DNA from 3 places in the Streptomyces sp. NBC_00005 genome. Region 3 is predicted to be linked to each of the others. Evidence: riboswitches for the same ligand, from Rfam matches in the RefSeq annotation. Region 3 holds a riboswitch; each other region holds the start of a gene.

Region 1 (6,221 bases), 1.3 Mb from region 3:
CGATCAGGCCGCGCTGCGGGATCTCCCACGCCGTGCGGTACAGGGCCCGTACGTCGGCCGGGATCCAGGTGAAGTCCTGTACCGAGCCGCTCGCCTCGCGCAGCGCCTCACGGGTGCGGGCGTCCCAGACGCCCAGTTCCTTGAGGTCGTTCACCAGGTACGAGTTGACCTGGAGGAACTCGCCGGACAGCGTCTCGCGCTTGAAGAGGTTGGAGACCTGCGGCTCGATGCACTCGTAGACGCCCGCGATGGACGCGATGGTGGCGGTGGGGGCGATCGCGAGGAGGAGGGAGTTGCGCATGCCGACCGCCGCGACCCGGTCCCGCAGGGCCGCCCAGCGCTCCGGCCAGGTCAGCTCCACGTCGTAGTGGTCGGGGTGGAGGACGCCCTGCGCCGTACGGGTCTTCTCCCAGGCCGGCAACGGTCCGTTGCGTTCGGCGAGTTCGGCGGAGGCCTCGTACGCGGCGAGCATGATGCGCTCGGCGATGCGAGTGGAGAGGGCCTTGGCCTCGGGGGAGTCGAAAGGCAGGCGGAGCTTGAAGAAGACGTCCTGCAGGCCCATCGCACCGAGGCCGACGGGGCGCCAGCGGGCGTTGGAGCGGCCTGCCTGCTCGGTCGGGTAGAAGTTGATGTCGACCACGCGGTCGAGGAAGGTGACGGCCGTGCGGACCGTCTCGTCCAGCCGCTCCCAGTCGATGTCACCGGTCGCCGTGTCGACAAAGGCACCCAGGTTCACCGAACCCAGGTTGCAGACCGCCGTCTCGCCGTCGTTCGTGACCTCCAGGATCTCGGTGCAGAGGTTGGAGGAGTGGACGACGTGGCCGGGCTCGGCGGTCTGGTTGGCGGTGCGGTTGGCGGCGTCCTTGAAGGTCATCCAGCCGTTGCCGGTCTGCGCGAGGGTGCGCATCATGCGGCCGTAGAGGTCGCGGGCCGGGATGGTCTTGCGGGCCAGTCCCTCGGCCTCCGCCCTGCGGTACGCCGCGTCGAACTCCTCGCCCCACAGGTCGACCAGCTCCGGCACGTCCGCCGGGGAGAACAGCGACCACGGCTGGTCCGCGTTGACCCGGCGCATGAACTCGTCCGGGATCCAGTGCGCGAGGTTCAGGTTGTGCGTACGGCGGGCGTCCTCACCGGTGTTGTCGCGCAGCTCCAGGAACTCCTCGATGTCGGAGTGCCAGGTCTCCAGGTAGACCGCGGCCGCGCCCTTGCGCCGGCCGCCCTGGTTCACGGCGGCGACCGAGGCGTCGAGGGTCTTCAGGAACGGGACGATGCCGTTGGAGTGCCCGTTGGTACCGCGGATCAGCGAACCGCGGCTGCGGATACGGGAGTACGACAGCCCGATGCCGCCGGCGTGCTTCGAGAGGCGGGCGACCTGGTGGTAGCGGTCGTAGAGGGAGTCCAGCTCGTCCAGCGGGGAGTCGAGGAGGTAGCAGGACGACATCTGGGGGTGCCGGGTGCCGGAGTTGAAGAGGGTGGGGGAGGAGGGGAGGTAGTCGAGGTGGCTCATGAGCCGGTAGAGCGCGGCGACTTCGTCGACGGAGCGGATCGTGTCGTCCTCCGCCAGACCGCTCGCCACCCGCAGCATGAAGTGCTGAGGCGTCTCGATCACGCGACGGGTGATGGGGTGCCGGAGCAGATAGCGGCTGTGCAGGGTGCGCAGGCCGAAGTAGCCGAAGCGGTCGTCCGCCTGGGGGTCGACGAGCGCGTCGAGGCGTTCGGCGTGGACGCGGACGAACTCCGCCGTGCGGTCGGCGATGAGCCCTTCCCGGTGCCCGACCGCGACCGACTCGGTGAAGGACGTGACGCCCTGCGAGGCGGCCTCCGCGGCGATGCTGATCGTCAGCAGACGCGCGGCCAGCCGCGAGTACACGGGGTCCTCCGAGATGAGGCCGGCGGCCGCCTCCGTGGCCAGTTCGCGCAACTCCGTCTCGTCCGCGCGGGCGGACCGGCCGCGCAGTGCCGCGGCGGCGACCCGGCCGGGGTCGGCGTCGCGGAGGTCGGCGGTCAGCTCGGTCAGGGTCCGCAGCAGCGCGGTTCCGGGACCGTCGGTCCCGGCCTCGGTCGCCTCGGTCGCTGAAGCCGGTTCGGCTGGCGCGATGGTCACGGTGGGGCTCTCCCTCGCTCGGCAGTGGGCCAGGCGGAGGGCAGGAGGCAGCACGCGAGCGCGCACGGCGTCGCGTCCACCGGCCCATTCCACGAGGCCCGGACGTCAGGGCACCCGGACCGGAGGGCCGGGCACGCTGTCGGCAGGTCCTCGGACTGACGCTCGTACACGGCTGCCCCAGGGGCAGACATGCACAAGTACACCGTTGCGGGACAGTTCCGGATTCGCACCGGATTCCCCTGCGACGACAGCGAGCATGAGCATACATCTTGTGCCGGGTGGGAACAGCACCCCCATATGTTGTGTCGTGGCGACTTCGGAGAGTGTCAGAACGTCAACTCATAGGTGAGCAGCGTGAGGTCGTCGTGGTCCGCGAGCGGCTGCCGGTCCCGCTGGGGGCACGGACGAAGCCCAGGTGCTCGTAGATGCGGTGGGTGCCTTCCCGTGCGGGGTCACGTCGTGCAGTTCATCGCCGGGATCACCGTGTTCACGCGGGTGTGTGCACGAAGAGCGGGCCGCCGGTGGTCTTGCTTTCCGGCGGCCCGCTGCGGGTTGTGTGTGGGTGGTGGCTGGTCGCGCCCACGCGGCGGAGCCGCATGTCGACGCAGCCCCCACCCACCTTTGGGGTGCTAGTGCGACGCCCCTGCCGTAGCCGGCGGCAGTTCCGCCTGGACTCCCGGGTCGCCCGCGTCCGCCGTGTAGTCCTCCGGGTTTGTCTCGTCGACGCCCTCCGGGGCCTTCAGTGCCTTCAGGGCGAAGGTCAGGACCACCGTCACCACCACGTTCAGTACGAAAGCGGTGAGGCCGATGTAGCCGATCTCACCGATGCCCGGGATCTCCTTCGACGAGCCGCCGAAGTGCTTCTGCGTCGGCGAGGCGACGCCGTACGCGGCGAGGGTGCCGTAGACCATGCCGACCGCCCAGCCCGCGAGCAGCGCCCAGCGGTGGAACCAGCGGGTGAACAGGCCGCCGACCAGGGCCGGGAAGGTCTGCAGGATCCAGATGCCGCCCAGCAGTTGGAAGTTGATCGCGACCGTCTTGTCCATGGTGAGGACGAAGGCGAGCGCGCCCACCTTCACCAGCAGCGAGACCAGCTTGGAGACCTTGGTCTCCTGCGCCGGCGTCGCGTCCGGCTTGATGAAGTCCTTGTAGATGTTGCGGGTGAAGAGGTTCGCGGCCGCGATGGACATGATGGCCGCGGGCACGAGCGCGCCGATGCCGATCGCCGCGAAGGCCACGCCCGCGAACCAGTCCGGGAACATGTCCTCGAAGAGCTGCGGGATCGCCAACTGCCCGTTGGTGACCTTGACTCCGGCCGCGATCGCCATGAAGCCCAGCAGGGCGAGCAGGCCCAGCATCAGCGAGTACAGCGGCAGGATCGTGGTGTTGCGGCGGATCACGTCACGGCTGCGGGACGACAGCGTCGCCGTGATCGAGTGCGGGTACATGAAGAGCGCGAGCGCGGAGCCCAACGCCAGCGTGGCGTACGTCCATTGGCCCGGCTCGCCGGGGGCCAGCGCGCCGCGTGGCGCGCCCGTCGCCGGGTTGGTCTGTGCGAACGCCGCGCCCGCTTTGGCGAAGATGTCGTCGAACCCGCCCAGCTTGATCGGGATGTAGATGATCGCCACCGCGATGACGAGGTAGATCAGCCCGTCCTTCACGAACGCGATCAGCGCGGGAGCCCGCAGGCCCGAGGAGTAGGTGTAGGCCGCCAGCACGCCGAACGCGATCAGCAGCGGCAGGTCCTTCACGAACCAGTTGGTGTTCTCGCCGCCGCCCACGCCCATCACGTCAAGGACGGCCTGGATGCCGACCAGTTGGAGCGCGATGTACGGCATCGTGGCCAGGATGCCGGTGACGGCGACCGCCAGCGACAGACCCTTCGAGCCGAAGCGGCCGCGCACGAAGTCCGACGTTGTCACGTACCCGTGCTTGTGCGAGACCGACCACAGCCGCGGCAGGAACGTGAAGATCAGCGGATACACGAGGATCGTGTACGGCACCGCGAAGAAGCCGGCCGCGCCCGCCGCGTAGATCGCCGCGGGAACGGCGACGAAGGTGTACGCCGTGTACAGGTCGCCGCCGAGCAGGAACCAGGTGACCCAGGTGCCGAACGACCGTCCGCCCAGGCCCCATTCGTCGAGGCTCTGCTCGTTCTCGGCCTTGCGCCAGCGTGCCGCCAGGAAGCCCATGACCGTGACGGCCAGGAAGAAGAAGATGAAGACGCCGAGTGCGACGCCGTTCACGCCGTCCTTCACTGCGACGCACCGCCCTTCTGCGCGGCGCGGGCGCGCTGGTCACGCTGCCACAGCTGGTACGCGATCACCGTCAGTGCCGTGGAGATCAGCACCCACAGCATCTGGTACCAGTAGAAGAACGGGATGCCGATGAACGCCGGGTCCACCTTGGCGTACGAACCCACCCAGAGCATCGCCACGAAGGGCGCGAGAAGACAGAGTGCGATGACCACCCTGACCGGTGTCACCACCGGTGGTCTCGCTTCGGACACATCTGACATATCGCGGCTCCGTCCCCTCACTGATCACCTGTGATCACGTGTGTAATGCGCAGGCAATCTAGGTCACGGTGTCGCGCAAGCGGAAGACCTCGTCCGGATATCGGTATGTCGATTCCGTGAAGGCCCGACATCGGTGTCAACGACACCGTGTCAGCAGCAGCGGAAGCCCTGTCGTGGGTCCTCCTCCTGACGGTCGGTCCGCATCCGCTCGAACTCGCGCCGGGACGGCACCGCGGCGTCCGGATGGTCCTTGCGTACGTGCGCCACGTACCGGTCGTACGCCGACTCGTCCGTCAACTCCCGCACGTACCAGCGCACACCCCTAATCGCCCGGCGCAGCAATACCGACGACCGCACGGCGCTCCTCCTCCTTCTCCTGCCGGGTCGGGATGAGCCCCGCCGGGGCGGTGATCCTCGACTCGACGTACGGCGACTCGCTCAGCGCGGACAGCGCGGGGCGGCGCACGTGCCGGACGCAGACCCGCAAAGCGTCCGCGATCACCACGACGATCAGGACCGCGAGGACCGCCGCAAGGACGCCGTCCACCGTGGAGTTGGTGACCACGGTGTGCATGTCGTCCATGTTCTTGGCGGGCGGCAGCACCTTCCCGGCGTCGATGGCGTCCTGGAACACGGACCGCTGCTTGAAGAAGCCGACCTTGGGGTCGCTGGAGAACACCTTCTGGTAGCTGGCGGTCAGGGTGACCGTCGCGTCCCAGGCGAGCGGAACCCCCGTGATCCAGGCCCACTTGAGCCGCCCGGACTTCACCAGCAGGGTCGTGCAGACGGCCAGGGCGACCGCGGCGAGCAGCTGGTTGGAGATGCCGAAGATCGGGAAGAGCTGGTTGATCCCGCCGAGGGGTTCATGGACGCCGACCCAGAGGAAGTACCCCCACAGCGCGCACACGATCCCGCTCGTGATGACCAGGCCCGGCTTCCAACTCACGTTCTTGAAGGGCCTGATGACATTGCCCAGCATGTCCTGCAGCATGAACCGGCCCACCCGCGTACCGGCGTCCAGCGCGGTCAGGATGAACAGCGCCTCGAACATGATCGCGAAGTGGTACCAGAAGGCCCGGAGGCCGCCGCCGGTGACCTTGGAGAAGATCTCCGAGACGCCCACGGCGAGGGTGGGGGCGCCGCCGGTGCGGGACAGCAGGCTCGCCTCCTCGACGTTCTTCGCGGCCTGGGCGAGCTCGGCGGGGGAGATGCTGTAGCCCCAACTGCTCACCACCTGCGAGGCGTTCTGCACCGTGGTGCCGATCGCGCCGGCCGGTGCGTTCATCGCGAAGTACAGCCCCGGGTCGATGATGCTCGCCGCGACCAGCGCCATGATCGCGACGGACGACTCCATCAGCATGGAGCCGTAGCCGATCATCCGGACCTGCGTCTCCTTCTGGATCATCTTCGGCGTCGTACCGCTGGATATCAGCGCGTGGAAACCGGACAGCGCCCCGCAGGCGATGGTGATGAAGACGAAGGGGAAGAGGGAGCCCGCGAAGACCGGGCCGTCGCCGCGCGAGGCGAAGTCCGTCACGGCGTCCATCTTCAGTGTCGGCAGCGTGATGACCACGCCCAGCGCGAGCAGCCCGATGGTGC
Region 2 (6,221 bases), 3.8 Mb from region 3:
GCGTGGTTCACGCGGACACGGGCGGCCTTCCCCGGCTGATCGTGTCGAGCAGCAGCATCGCGGCCACCGTCGCCCCGTCGCTGCGGATCGTGGCGGCCACGGCGGTCGCCCGTGCCCGGGTCTCGGGGGCAAGGGCCGTGCGGAGCGCGGACGACAGGGACTCGAAGGTCGGAGTCGGACCGTCGTGTGCCGCGCCGATGCCCAGCTCGGCCACCCGGCCGGCCCAGTACGGCTGGTCAGCCATCTGAGGTGCCACCACCTGGGGCGCGCCCGCGCGGGCAGCCGTCGTGGTCGTACCCGCGCCGCCGTGATGCACGACGGCGGCCACCCGGCCGAACAGGTGCTGCTGGTTGACCTCGCCGACCGCGAAACAGTCGTCCCGGTCGTCGATCAGCGCCAGGTCCGCCCAGCCGCGCCGGACGATTGCGCGGCGGCCCTGCGCGCGGATCGCCTCGATGGCCACCCGGGCGACGTCCTTGGCACCGTGCATGGGCATGCTGCCGAAGCCCACGTACACCGGTGGTGCGCCGGCGTCCAGGAAGGCCATCAACTCGTCCGGGAGCGGGCGTTCGTCCGGCAGGATCCAAGCACCGGTCTGCACCACGTCGTGGTCCGCCGACTCCTGCCACGGGGACAGGACCGGGTCGGCCGCCAACCACGGGCGGTCGGTGAGGACGTGGTTGCGGAAGTCATCCACCGGCGGCAGGCCGATCGAGGCCCGGTGGGCATTGAGCCCCGGGCCGAACACCTCGTTCATGCTCTCGGTGTTCAGGTCCCACAGCTTCCGGTTGTCGGTCGCGTCGGACGGGAACGGCCGGCCCGGCAGCGCGAGCGGCGGGTGGTGCGGCGACGGCAGATACGCCGGGAAGAAGGCTGCGAACACATAGGGGATGCCCAGTGTCTCGGCCACCGACCGGGCGCCCGCCGCGGACGGCAGCAGGCCGGTCGCCACCACCGCGTCACATCCCTCGGCCGCCGCGGCGACCGCGTCGAACTGCGCGGCGACCAAGGCGGCCGCGCGCTCCGGCAGGCCCGCCGGCGACGGCTGCGTCGCCGCGGTCACCACCGCGCGCACCGGCGCGCTCGCCGGCACCAGCGGCACACCGACACCGGCCAGCCGCTTCGCGGACTCCTCGTCCGAAGGCGCGCACACCAGCGCCTCCGCGCCGAACTCCCGCAACGCCACCGCGAGTCCCGCCATCGGTTCGACGTCCCCGCGCGACCCGTACGTGGACAACAGCACACGCATTTCTCGACTCCCCATTCCGCAGATTCCGGCCTCGGCCGGAGATTCTGCGGCACGACCCGGGCCTTGCCGCAAGCCCCCTGGTGCGCTATACGTTGAAAAGGGAAAGGAGCGGCAGCCTCCTTTCCCTTTCGTTTTCCCCTCTTCTGTTCTCAATGGCCTTTCGGCTGGAGCCGGTTCACACCGGAATCGGCATGAGGGCGCAGCGCACCGGTTCGGCGTGCGCGGGGTCGAGGGCGTTGCGCACCAGCTGGTACACGTTCGGGTCGTACGGGCCGCCCACGTGACCGGTGAGGTCCAGTGGGCAGACGTCCTGCAGCAGGATGTTGCGCACGGTCGCACCGGGCCCGGCGGTGAGGAACTGGTTGGTGTACGGGGTCACGACCAGGTCGGTACGGCTGACGATGGTGGTGTAGGCGACGCCGGGCTCGGTGTCGCCCTTGGCGTACAGCTGTTGGAGCACCGGGGAGCCGATCGTCTGGTCCTTGGCCGCGGGGCTGTCCAGACCGAGTGGCTTGCCGACATGCCCCGCCACGTCCAGCGCCGCATCGAGAAGGTGGATCGTGCCGCTCGCGGTGGTGCCGTGATTGCTGGGGTTGATACCCACCAGATGGTGCACCTTCGCGGCGCCACCCTCGAAGCGCAGGTACCACTCGGCCATCAGCCCGCCGCCCTGGGAGTGACCCACCAGGTCGACCTTCGCGGCCCCGGTGGCGGCCAGCACCTTGTCGACATAGGTGGCCAACTGCTTGGCCGAGGCGGCAATCGGGCCGGTCGCCTTCATCAGGGCGCGGGGCGCGCTCTCGCCGTAGTTGAGGGCGAAGACGCAGTAGCCGGCCTTCTTCAGCACGGGGGCGAGCCCGCTCCAGTTGTCGAAGGCGTTCTCGAAGGTGCCGTGGACCAGGACCACGGGGTAGGGGTGGGCGGCGGAGGGCTTGCAGGCGAAGTCGTTGGCCCCGGCAGGAGAACGGTCGGGGTTGGTGACGGAGCCGAGCGCGGCCGGGCCCCAACTGAGCGCTCCCAGGCGGCTCAACGGGTTGGCGGGTGGCGCGGGCGAGGCCTCGGCGGCAGCATGTCGCGACGCCGGGGCCGCGGCGGATGCGGAGGGGACGGCGGCGGTCAGGCAGGCTGCCGCGGCCAGGACTGCACCTGCGGCCTTGAGGATTCGGCGCATCACGGTGCGCACCTCCTGGTGACGGGTGGTCGGGGGGCTTTCGAAGTGGCCGCCCCAGCTTCGACAGCCGCCGCGCAGGGCTCGTGCACGGCGCGCCAGGTGCGCCCGTTCGGCGCACGCACGGTCAGCCGGGAGGGCGGCGGCCCACCCGCTGCGGGCGGGGCGGAGTCGTGGGGAGGCGGCCGTGACCAGGAGGGTCGGTCGCACTGAAAGCCCAGGACCCAGGTGTCGTCGGCCAGTTCGATGGGGCCCGGGGGCATGGGACCCAGGGACATGGGGGCGGGTGGAGCGGAGAGGAAGTGGCCGCGCGCCGCGGTGACCTCACCCGCGTACCGTGCGCCGTGGTGCTGAGGTGGGGGGTTGAGCGGCTGGGCGCGCAGTTGGGCGCCAAAGACGGCGAGGTCGACTCCCGTACCGGGGAGGGGAGTTGAGGCCTGCTCGCCGGTTGCGAGGGCGGTGATGCCGGGATGCTCGGTGATGGCGGGCCGGAGCAGGCCGTCGAAGCCGGACAGCGGACGGCGGGCGGGTCACCACCTCAACGGCGGTGGGGAAGGTGGGGCTTCCCCAGAGGAACCCGAGGCCGGGGTGCACGGCTCCGGCGCCGGTGGTTCGTGCCGCCCCTGTACCGGGTCGGCCCGTAGGTAGCTCCCGGCTGCGGGCACCGACGTGCCCAGTCGTACGGCCGCGTCGGCCGTCCCATCCGGACGTGGGGTGCGCGGGCGTCGGTGTCGGAGTGCACCGCTACGGTGCGCAGGCCCAGCGCGGGCGCGGAGCGAATGATCCGGTCCGCGACCCGCAGGGTGTCCGACTCGGACGGCTCCCTGGCGTAGGGATGTGGTCCGGCGGAGCGGGCGGGTGTGTCGCGTGCCCCGCCGCCCGCTCCGTGGGTTATGCCGTCGCCTGCAGCACGTGGTCTCCGACCTTGTCCGTGCTCAGGCAGAGCGAGCAGACCACGGCGCCGTGGGTGGCGCAGGCGGTCAGGTCGGGGCGCCCGTAGGGCTGGTGGCAGACGTGGCAGTCAAGGGTGACCGCGCTCGGGTTGCCCTCGGCGTCGAGCAGGGGATCGTCGATGCCGTCGTCGGTGCGGCGCAGGTAGTACTTGCCCTTGGTGACGATCGCCATCAGCGGGGTGAAGACGAAGGCGATGACGGCCGCGGCGACCGGGGAGTACGGCTGGAGGGTGTCGCCGAGGGTTAGAAACCTCTTGTTTCCGAAGGCCTCGCGCGTGGTGAACGGCTCGTTTCCGAGATCTCACCCGACCTCCGCCCGGCCTCGAACGGCAGGGGAGGGACCGGTCACCCGGTGACCAAGGGCCAGTTGTGCGATCGCGTGGCCGCCCGCACGACTGGCTCGTGCGACTCGACCGCACGACTTGGCCGTACGACGATCTTGATAGTGTCGGGGAGCCAGTCGAGCCACATCCGAGGCCAGGGAATCCGGTGCGAAACCGGAACTGACGCGCAGCGGTGAGGGGGACGGGCGGGGCATGCGACGCCACTGAAAGGAGTCCGTGTCGGCCGGAGGGCCGGGGCGGACGAGCACCGGGAAGGCGCCCCGTCCGGACGAACCCGAGTCCGAAGACCTGCTGGCACCTCCGCGCCCCGTGCGGGGAGGACGTCCGTAGGCCAGGCTCCGCGTACGAGCCCCGACAACCGAGGCATGCCCGTGCTCCGTTCCACCCGCCGTACCGCCGCTTTCCTGCTCGCCCCCGCCCTGCTGCTCACCGCGTGCGGTGGCACGGGCAGCGACGAAACGGACGCGGGGGAGTCCGCAGACTCCGGCTACCCGCGCACGTTCGACAACTGCGGCCACAAGGTCACCCTCAAGTCCGCCCCGAAGCGGGCCGTTTCCCTCAACCAGGGCACGACGGAGATGCTGCTCTCCCTCGGTCTCGCCGACCGCATGGCCGGCACGGCCACCTGGACCGATCCGGTGATGAAGGGCCTGGAGAAGGCCAATTCCACCGTCGCGCGCCTAGCCGACAACAACCCCTCCTTCGAGAAGGTCCTGGACGCCGAACCCGACTTCGTCACCGCGTCGTTCGTCTCCACCCTCGGCAGGGGTGGCGTGGCGACCCGCGAGCAGTTCGAGAAGCTGGGCGTGCCCACGTATGTCTCGCCCTCCGACTGCTCGGCGGGCAAGGACAACGACAGCGGCGGCGACGGCTCCCGCAGCAAGCCCCTCACCCTCGACGCCGTGTACGGCGAAATACGCGACCTGGCCCGCGCGTTCGGGGTCGAGAAGCGCGGGGAGACGCTCGTCGCCGAGCTGAAGGACCGGGTGCGCACCGCCCACGCCGGGCTGGACGCCTCCGACGTCTCCCTCATGTACTGGTTCGCCAACTCCCAGTCGCCCTACCTCGCCGGCTGCTGCGGTGCCCCCGGCGCCATCACCCGTGCCGTCGGAGCGGAGAACGCGTTCTCCGACACCCACGACGAATGGCCCCAGATCAACTGGGAGACCGTCGCGGACCGCGACCCCGACGTCGTCGTTCTCGGCGACCTGACCCGCAGGTCCCAGACCGCGGAGACCGCGAAGGCCAAGATCCGCTTCTTGGAGACCAACGCCGCCACCCGCAACCTGACCGCGGTGAAGAAGAAGCGGTACATCCTGCTGAGCGGGCAGGCGATGAACCCCTCCATCCGTACGGTCGAAGGGATCGAGGAGGTCGCCGCGGGGCTGCGCGACTTCGGGCTCGCCAAGTGAGCGCCCGCACCCTGGTGTTGACCGGCGGCGGACTGGCCGTGCTGATCGCGTCGATCGCCGTCGCCGTGACCATCGGCCCGGCCGACATCTCCACGGCCGACGTGTGGGCGTCGGTCGCCGCCCATCTCGGGCTGGGCGAAAGGACGTTGGCGCCGCTGCGGGACGGCATCGTGTGGGACCTGCGCATGCCGCGCACCCTGCTGGCCGCGGTGTGCGGGGCCGGGCTGGCGCTGTGCGGCGCGATCATGCAGTCCCTGCTGCGCAACCCGCTGGCCGATCCGTTCGTCCTCGGCGTGTCCTCGGGCGCCTCCACCGGCGCGGTCGCCGTGGTCGTGCTCGGGGTGGGCGGGGGAGCGGTGTCCCTGTCCGCGGGCGCGTTCCTCGGTGCGCTGCTGTCCTTCGCACTGGTCCTGGTGCTCAGCCACACCCTCGGCGGCACCACGGACCGGGTCGTGCTGTCGGGGGTGGCGGCCATGCAACTGTTCTCCGCGCTGACCTCGTTCGTCGTGCTGACCTCGGCGGACGCCGAGACCACGCGGGGCGTGCTGTTCTGGCTGCTCGGCTCGCTCAGTGGAGCCGGCTGGGGCGAGGTGGTGCTGAGCGCCGTCGTCCTGGCCGTCGTCCTCGTGGTCTGCCTCGGCCACGCCCCGACCCTGGACGCGTTCGCCTTCGGCGAGGAGGCCGCGGCGAGCCTCGGCGTACGGGTGGCCCGCACCCGGCTGATCCTGCTGTGCGCCACGGCGCTGCTCACCGCGGCGCTCGTCAGCTGCGCCGGGGCGATCGGCTTCGTCGGACTGGTGCTGCCGCACGCCGCCCGCGCCCTCACCGGCCACGGCCACGCGCGGCTGCTGCCCGTCACCGCGCTGAGCGGCGCGGTCTTCCTCGTGTGGGTGGACACCGCCGCCCGCACCGTCATCGACCCCCAGGAGGTCCCGGTGGGCGTGGTGACGTCCCTCATCGGCGTACCGGCGTTCGTGGCCGTGCTCTACCGCACCCGGCGGCGGACGTGAGCCGCCCCGCTCCGGCAGGGCAGCAGCCGCCGTCCGGGCTCCACGCCGACCGTGTCGGTCGCCGCGCCGACGGCCGGCTCATCGT
Region 3 (6,221 bases):
CTCGTCGCCCCGCTGGCGGGCTGCTCCGAGGACGACACCCCGTCGGCCGCGGTCAGCAAGGCCGCGTCGGCCGCCCAGTCCGCCGTCTCCGAGGCGACAGCCGCGGCGGGGCGTCAGCTCGACGAGATCAAGGACGGTCTCGACGTCAAGGGGGCCGCAACGGTCGGCACCCCGGACACGAAGAGCGGCCGTGCCGCCGTCGAGGTCACCGTGGACAACACCACCGGGTCGACGAAGTCCTTCGCCGTCCAGGTCGACTTCACCGACTGGGACGGCAACACGCTCGACGCCGTGGTCGTCACCGTCTCCGACGTCCCGGCCGGCAAGTCCGGCACGGGCACCGCGCGCAGCAACCGCAAGCTGGCCGGCGAGGTGAAGGCGGAGGTGGCGAGGGCGATCCGGTACTAGATCCTCACGTACTCACGTACCAGGACCTCATGTGCCAGGACCTGATGTCCCCGGACCTCACGCCATCCAGAAGAAGACCGCCGTCATCCGCTTCTCCTCCAGCGTCGCGCCGGAGTAACCCGTCGCGCTGTGCACGAGGTTGGCGTTGTAGAGGAGCAGCCGGTTGTACTTGTGCGGGACGCGTACGTCCTCCTCGAAGGCGTCCGGCGCCACGAACCGCGTACCGAGGGCCTCGACGAGGTTGTTGTGCGGGGCCTGCACGACGTTGCCGCCGAGCCGGCCGCCGGAGAGCGACTGGCGGTAGAAGGCAGTCCCGCAGTCCTTGGGGACTTGGGGGTTGAGGTACAGCACCGCCGCGTAACGGCACAGCGCACGCGAGTCGGTGTGCGGACGCGGCTCGCTCTCGCCCTCGCCGACGACCTGGATGCAGTTGTGGTTGAGGGTGCCGCCGCCGGGGGCCTGCTGCACCCACAGTTCCTTCGCGCCGGTCGACTGCTTCACCAGCCGTTCCACCCGGGCGAGTTCGGCGGGTTCGAGGCCCGGCATGGTGCGCAGACCCGGCCAGGTCTCGGAGGTGTACGGGTATCCCTTGACCCAGTCGTCCTTGGCGAGACAGCGCTCCCGTACGGCGTCCACGTCGGGCAGGACGTCGTCCAGGACCCAGTAGTCGCGGCCCTTGGTGGGCTTGCGGTAGGGGAGGACGGGAAGGGCCGCGCGGGTCGCGGGGCCCCTGGGGGGCTGTGGGGGCATGGGTCGAACCTAGGTCGGGACTTCGCCTCGTCTCTCCCGTGAAATGGTCAACATTCCGTCAACCACCTCGGGCGGAGAGGCCGTTACGTCACCGCCTGGGTGATCCGACCCCTCCCGCGCAACCGTCGCCGCCCGCGACGAGACCTGCCTCACACCCCGCGGTTTTTACCAAATCAAAAGGTTCGGCGCCGGACCCGATCCGTACTCCTCTCCGTCCGACCCCGTCGATCGTTGACGGGACCCCCGACCGGGCAGGAGGCACGGTGCGCTTTTCGCGGAATGCGACGGGAACTCTCTTCGTGGGCGGTGCGCTCAGTCTGACACTGGCAGCGCTCGCCTATCCCGCGATGCTCGGAGTCAACACCGTGTCGAGCTCGGGGTCGCGTGTCATCGCGCAGACCCAGTGGGGCCCGCTGACCGAGGCGGACCGCGACTTCGTGGTCAAGGTGCGCGCGGCAGGGCTGTGGGAGTACCCCGTCGGCCAGATGGGCCTGAAGAAGGGGCAGAGCAAAGCGGTCATCACCGCGAGCAAGCACCTCATCGACGGGCACGCGGCGCTGGACGCCAGCTGCCGCAAGATCAGCACGATGCTCAACATCACGATCCCCAACGTGGCCAGCCCCCAGCAGGTCGGCTTCGTCAACCAGCTCGCCGCGGACCAGGGCAAGCAGTTCGACACGGACTTCGCCAACATCCTGCGCGTGACGCACGGTTCGATCTTCAACACCATCGCGAAGATCCGCTCGACGACCAAGAACACCGTGGTGCGGACCCTGGCCGACCAGGCCAACGCGACGGTCCTGGACCACATCACGGTCATGGAGCAGACCGGTCTGGTCAACTTCGACCAGGTCCTCTTCCAGGAGACGACCCCGCCGAAGCTGCCCGCCAAGGACCTGACCCCGCCGCCCCCGGTCGGAGGCCAGCCGGAGGTCGTGCTCACCCCGCCGGTGGACAGCACCACCCAGCCGCCGGTCCTGCCGGGCGAGGCGCCCAGCGGAAACGCCAGCCCGAGCCCGACCCCGACGGTGGGCTGACTGCCGACCTGGCGGTGGGCTGAGGAACGTCGGCCCGATCAGTGCGCGCATCTCGTGATGCCCATGTGGCGAAATTGTGATGGCGGATTGAACTACCCATGGGTTACCGCAGGTTGACAGCGTTCCGCCGGGAGATCCACGATGTGATCGCACTGTGGCGCATGTGACCAATGGGCCCGGTGTTCCTCAGACCATTCACCCCCGGTGCGGCCGGGCGCGGCGTGCTGCCCTGCGCCGCCGACGCCGGGGCCTGCACACGCCAAGATGGGGATTCGCATGTCCATAGCGAGACGTGTCACCGCGCGACGCCTCCTGGGGACGGGCGTCGCGTCGCTCGCCCTCTGCGCCGCCACCGTCGCCGCCGCCTCCGGCGCCTGGGCCACCGGCACGCCCGGCGGTGACGGCTGGAAGTCCGGCGGCGGCTACAAGCCGGGCACGGGGGCCGGCACCAAGACGGAGTCGGACCGCTGCCAGTTCTCGCTGGACGGCACGCACTTCTACGACTCGGTCAAGGTCGACGACCAGACCCTCAAGCCGACCGACGACGGCAAGATCCACGTCAAGGTCCGTACGGCGGGTGACGCGACGACCTGCACGGCCTCGCTGGCCTCCTACCTCGCGCACGGCCCGTCCTTCGCCACCTCCGGCGAGCAGGTCTTCGTCGACTTCGACTCGGTGACGGTCGAGCAGGGCCGGACCGACTCCCTCGACATCGCGGTGCCGGATGCCGGCTGCTTCGCGCAGATCGACCTCTACCGCGGGGCCGTCAAGTTCGACGGCAAGCTGGACGCCAAGGACGGCTTCGAGCACGGGGACCTGCCCAAGGGCCCCGACCACCCGGTCATCAAGGACAAGTTGATCGCGTCCTGGAACGGCGGCACGAAGGACTGCACGACGGCCGAGGAGTCCCAGCCGCCGGCCACGCCGACCCCGTCCGCCCCGGAGTCCGGGCAGCCGTCGACCCCGGCAGAGGAGTCGACTCCGCCCGCGACGGACACCCCGTCGACCGGGACCCCGACCCCGTCCGCCTCGCAGTCGACCTCGACGCCCGCGCCCACGCCGAACGGCGGCGGCGGTGACCTCGCGGAGACCGGCGGCGGCAGCGACTCCGGCCTCATCGCCGGTGGCGCCGCGGCACTGCTGGCCGCCGGTGCGGCGATCGTCGTCGTGACGAAGCGCCGCCGCACGGCCCGCTCCTGAGCCGTCCCCGGCAACGCCCCTGAAGCCACCCCCGATACGAACGCCCCGGAGACCCCCGCTCCGGGGCGTTCGTCCTGCCCGGTCCCTGTCCCCGCTCAGCCCTCGTCGGCAGTGCAGTTCTTCAGCAGCAGTCGTACGTCCTCGTCGACGACCCGATAGCGCACCACGCGCCCCTCCTTCTCGCCCGCCACGACACCGGCCGCCCTCAGCAGCCTCAACGCCTGTGACACGGCAGGGTCGTTCATGCCGGTCGCGATCGCCAGGTCGGACACGGCCAGCGGGCCGGTGCGGTGCAGGGCGAGCAGCAGGGCGAGCCGTTTGGGGTCGGCGAGCAGGGAGAAGCGGTCGGCCCAGGTGCGGACGTGCTCGGCGTCGCCGATGGCGGCGATGGCCTCGCACACCCGGTGGCCGTCGATGGTGCGGCGGTCTGCGCGGTCGGCCGGGACGAGATGCATACGGCCATCCTCGCAGGCGCCCGTATGTGATCTTCCATACCTGCGCAGGTGCGCAGCTATGCAAGGAAACGCGAACGCCCCTACGGTGGGCGGGCCGTGGTGTTCGGGAAGTCGGTGCCAAGCCGACGCGGCCCTCGCCACTGTGATCAGGGAGTTCGTCACCCACGTCCCGCGAGGGACAGCCACTGGGCGTCGTGAGGCGGCCGGGAAGGCGGGTGGCGGCCGTACGGCCTGCAAGGACGTACGACCTGTCAGCCAGGAGACCGGCCACGGCATCTCACGAAGTGATCCACGAGGTGCTGGAGCGTGACCGAATGACCCTGCCCGAGACGCAGGCTGCCTCCTTCCGCTGGCGGCGCGAGGACACCGTGAAGACGGTGGGCCTGATGGCGGTGATCGCCGCCCTGCACGTCGTCGCCTTCGGCATTCTGTTCCTGCTCGTCGTGCCCGGGCACTACGAGGTCGGCTCCAAGGCGTTCGGCATCGGCCTCGGCATCACCGCCTACACCCTGGGCATGCGGCACGCGTTCGACGCCGACCACATCGCCGCCATCGACAACACCACCCGCAAGCTGATGGCCGACGGCAAGCGGCCGGTGTCGGTGGGGTTCTGGTTCGCGCTGGGGCACTCCAGCGTGGTGGTCGTGCTCGCCGCGCTGATCGCGGGCGGCACACAGCTGGCCGGCCGCATCACGAGTGAGAGCTCCCGCACCCACCAGGTCCTCGGCTTCCTGGGGACGACGATCTCGGGCACGTTCCTGTACCTCATCGCCGCCCTCAACCTCGTGGCCCTGCTCGGCATCCTGAAGGTGTTCCGGGCGATGCGGGCAGGCACGTACGACGAGAAGGAACTCGAACAGCACCTGGATTCCCGGGGGTTCATGAACCGCATCCTCGGCCGCCTCACCAAGTCGATCACCCGGCCGGGGCAGATGTTCCCGCTCGGCTTCCTCTTCGGGCTCGGCTTCGACACCGCCACCGAGGTCACGCTGATGGTGATGGCCGGTTCGGGCGCGGCGGCCGGTCTGCCCTGGTACGCGATCCTCTGCCTGCCGCTGCTCTTCGCCGCCGGCATGAGCCTGTTCGACACGCTCGACGGCACGTTCATGAACTTCGCCTACCAGTGGGCCTTTTCGAACCCGGTCCGCAAGGTGTTCTACAACCTCACCATCACCGGCCTGTCCATCGCCGTCGCGTTCTTCATCGGCACGATCGAGCTCGTCGGCGTCCTGCACGACAAGCTCGACCTGCGCGACGCGCTCACCGGCTGGATCGCGGCCCTCGACCTGGACAACGTCGGCTACATCATCGTCGGCCTGTTCGTGGTCGTGTGGGTGGCGGCGGTGGCGTACTGGAAAGTGGCGAGGGTGGAACAGCGGTGGGCGGCACAGGTGCAGCCCACCGCCGAGTAGCCGCCGACACGCGTCGACGCGTACGCGCCTGAACCCCTAGGGCCCTTCCACGGCCGTCAGCCACAGCTTCACATAACGCTCCACGTCCACGGCCAACCCCACGTCCACCAGGGCCTGTTCACGCGCGCCGTCGTGGATCTCGGACTCGCCGGGGCGGCGCCGGCGGTCGACGACGGTCTGGCCACGGGTGGGGCCCGGGGCCAACGAGACCTCGACCGGCAGGAGTTCGGTGCTCAGGCCCTCCGGGTCGACGACCGCGCAGACCGCGCCCGCGTCGCCGAGGCCGCCGGTGGGGGTGGGGTCGCCGGAGGCGGCCGGGTCGCGGTGGGCGAGGAGTTCGCCCGCCATGCGGAGGCTGGGCTCGGAGCTCGTACGCAGCCGCTGGACGTCCGCGGCCGGGACGACGACCTGCTCGAACACGTCGAGGCCGTACATCGTGATCGGGACTCCGGCGGTGAGCAGGACCGCGGCCGCCTCCGGGTCGTGCCAGACGTTGAACTCGGCGACCGGCGTGGCGTTCCCGGTCGCCACCGCGCCGCCCATGAACACGATCCGCTCGATGTTGCGGGTCACCTCCGGGTGCGTACGCAGGAGCAGCGCGATGTTCGTCAGGGGCGCGGTGGGGACGAGGGTGACCGGGCGCGGGGAGGCGAGGATCTCGCGGCGCAGCAGCGTCACCGCGTCCACGTCCACCGGCACCCGGGTCGGTGCGGGCAGCCCCAGGTCGCCCATCCCGTCCCGCCCGTGCACGTGCTGCGCCGTACGGACGGGTTCGATCAGCGGGCGTGCGGCGCCCCTGGCCACCGGGATGTCACCGGCCCCGGCCTGCTCCAGCACGGTCAGGGTGTTGCGGACGACGCCGTCGACGTCCGTGTTCCCGGCGACGCAGGTGACGGCCCGCAGGTCGATGGCCGGGTGGCGTACGGCGAACAGCAGGGCCAGGGCGTCGTCGACGCCGG

Evidence for each region. Region 3 has a riboswitch for cobalamin ahead of OG303_RS24570 (HoxN/HupN/NixA family nickel/cobalt transporter). Riboswitches for the same ligand answer to the same signal wherever they lie in the genome.
Region 1: another riboswitch for cobalamin. It lies ahead of OG303_RS18330 (ribonucleoside-diphosphate reductase subunit alpha); the one in region 3 lies ahead of OG303_RS24570 (HoxN/HupN/NixA family nickel/cobalt transporter).
Region 2: another riboswitch for cobalamin. It lies ahead of OG303_RS07470 (ABC transporter substrate-binding protein); the one in region 3 lies ahead of OG303_RS24570 (HoxN/HupN/NixA family nickel/cobalt transporter).

What each region holds. Positions count from the first base shown of each region.
Region 1 is NZ_CP108316.1:4,010,347-4,016,567, reverse strand. It holds gene OG303_RS18330 (ribonucleoside-diphosphate reductase subunit alpha) at 1-2,104, opposite strand, end outside; cobalamin riboswitch at 2,228-2,398, opposite strand; gene mctP (monocarboxylate uptake permease MctP) at 2,734-4,362, opposite strand; gene OG303_RS18320 (DUF3311 domain-containing protein) at 4,359-4,622, opposite strand; gene OG303_RS18315 (YbdD/YjiX family protein) at 4,773-4,979, opposite strand; gene OG303_RS18310 (carbon starvation CstA family protein) at 4,945-6,221, opposite strand, start outside.
Region 2 is NZ_CP108316.1:1,525,121-1,531,341, reverse strand. It holds gene OG303_RS07485 (glycosyltransferase) at 8-1,249, opposite strand; gene OG303_RS07480 (esterase/lipase family protein) at 1,425-2,420, opposite strand; partial or broken gene OG303_RS07475 (allantoin permease) at 3,309-3,620, opposite strand; cobalamin riboswitch at 3,811-4,025, shown strand; gene OG303_RS07470 (ABC transporter substrate-binding protein) at 4,080-5,126, shown strand; gene OG303_RS07465 (FecCD family ABC transporter permease) at 5,123-6,136, shown strand; gene OG303_RS07460 (ABC transporter ATP-binding protein) at 6,133-6,221, shown strand, end outside.
Region 3 is NZ_CP108316.1:5,348,543-5,354,763, forward strand. It holds gene OG303_RS24545 (hypothetical protein) at 1-408, shown strand, start outside; gene OG303_RS24550 (DUF6445 family protein) at 466-1,158, opposite strand; gene OG303_RS24555 (DUF4142 domain-containing protein) at 1,458-2,195, shown strand; gene OG303_RS24560 (LAETG motif-containing sortase-dependent surface protein) at 2,472-3,395, shown strand; gene OG303_RS24565 (ArsR/SmtB family transcription factor) at 3,491-3,850, opposite strand; cobalamin riboswitch at 3,931-4,137, shown strand; gene OG303_RS24570 (HoxN/HupN/NixA family nickel/cobalt transporter) at 4,165-5,262, shown strand; gene OG303_RS24575 (nucleoside hydrolase) at 5,299-6,221, opposite strand, start outside.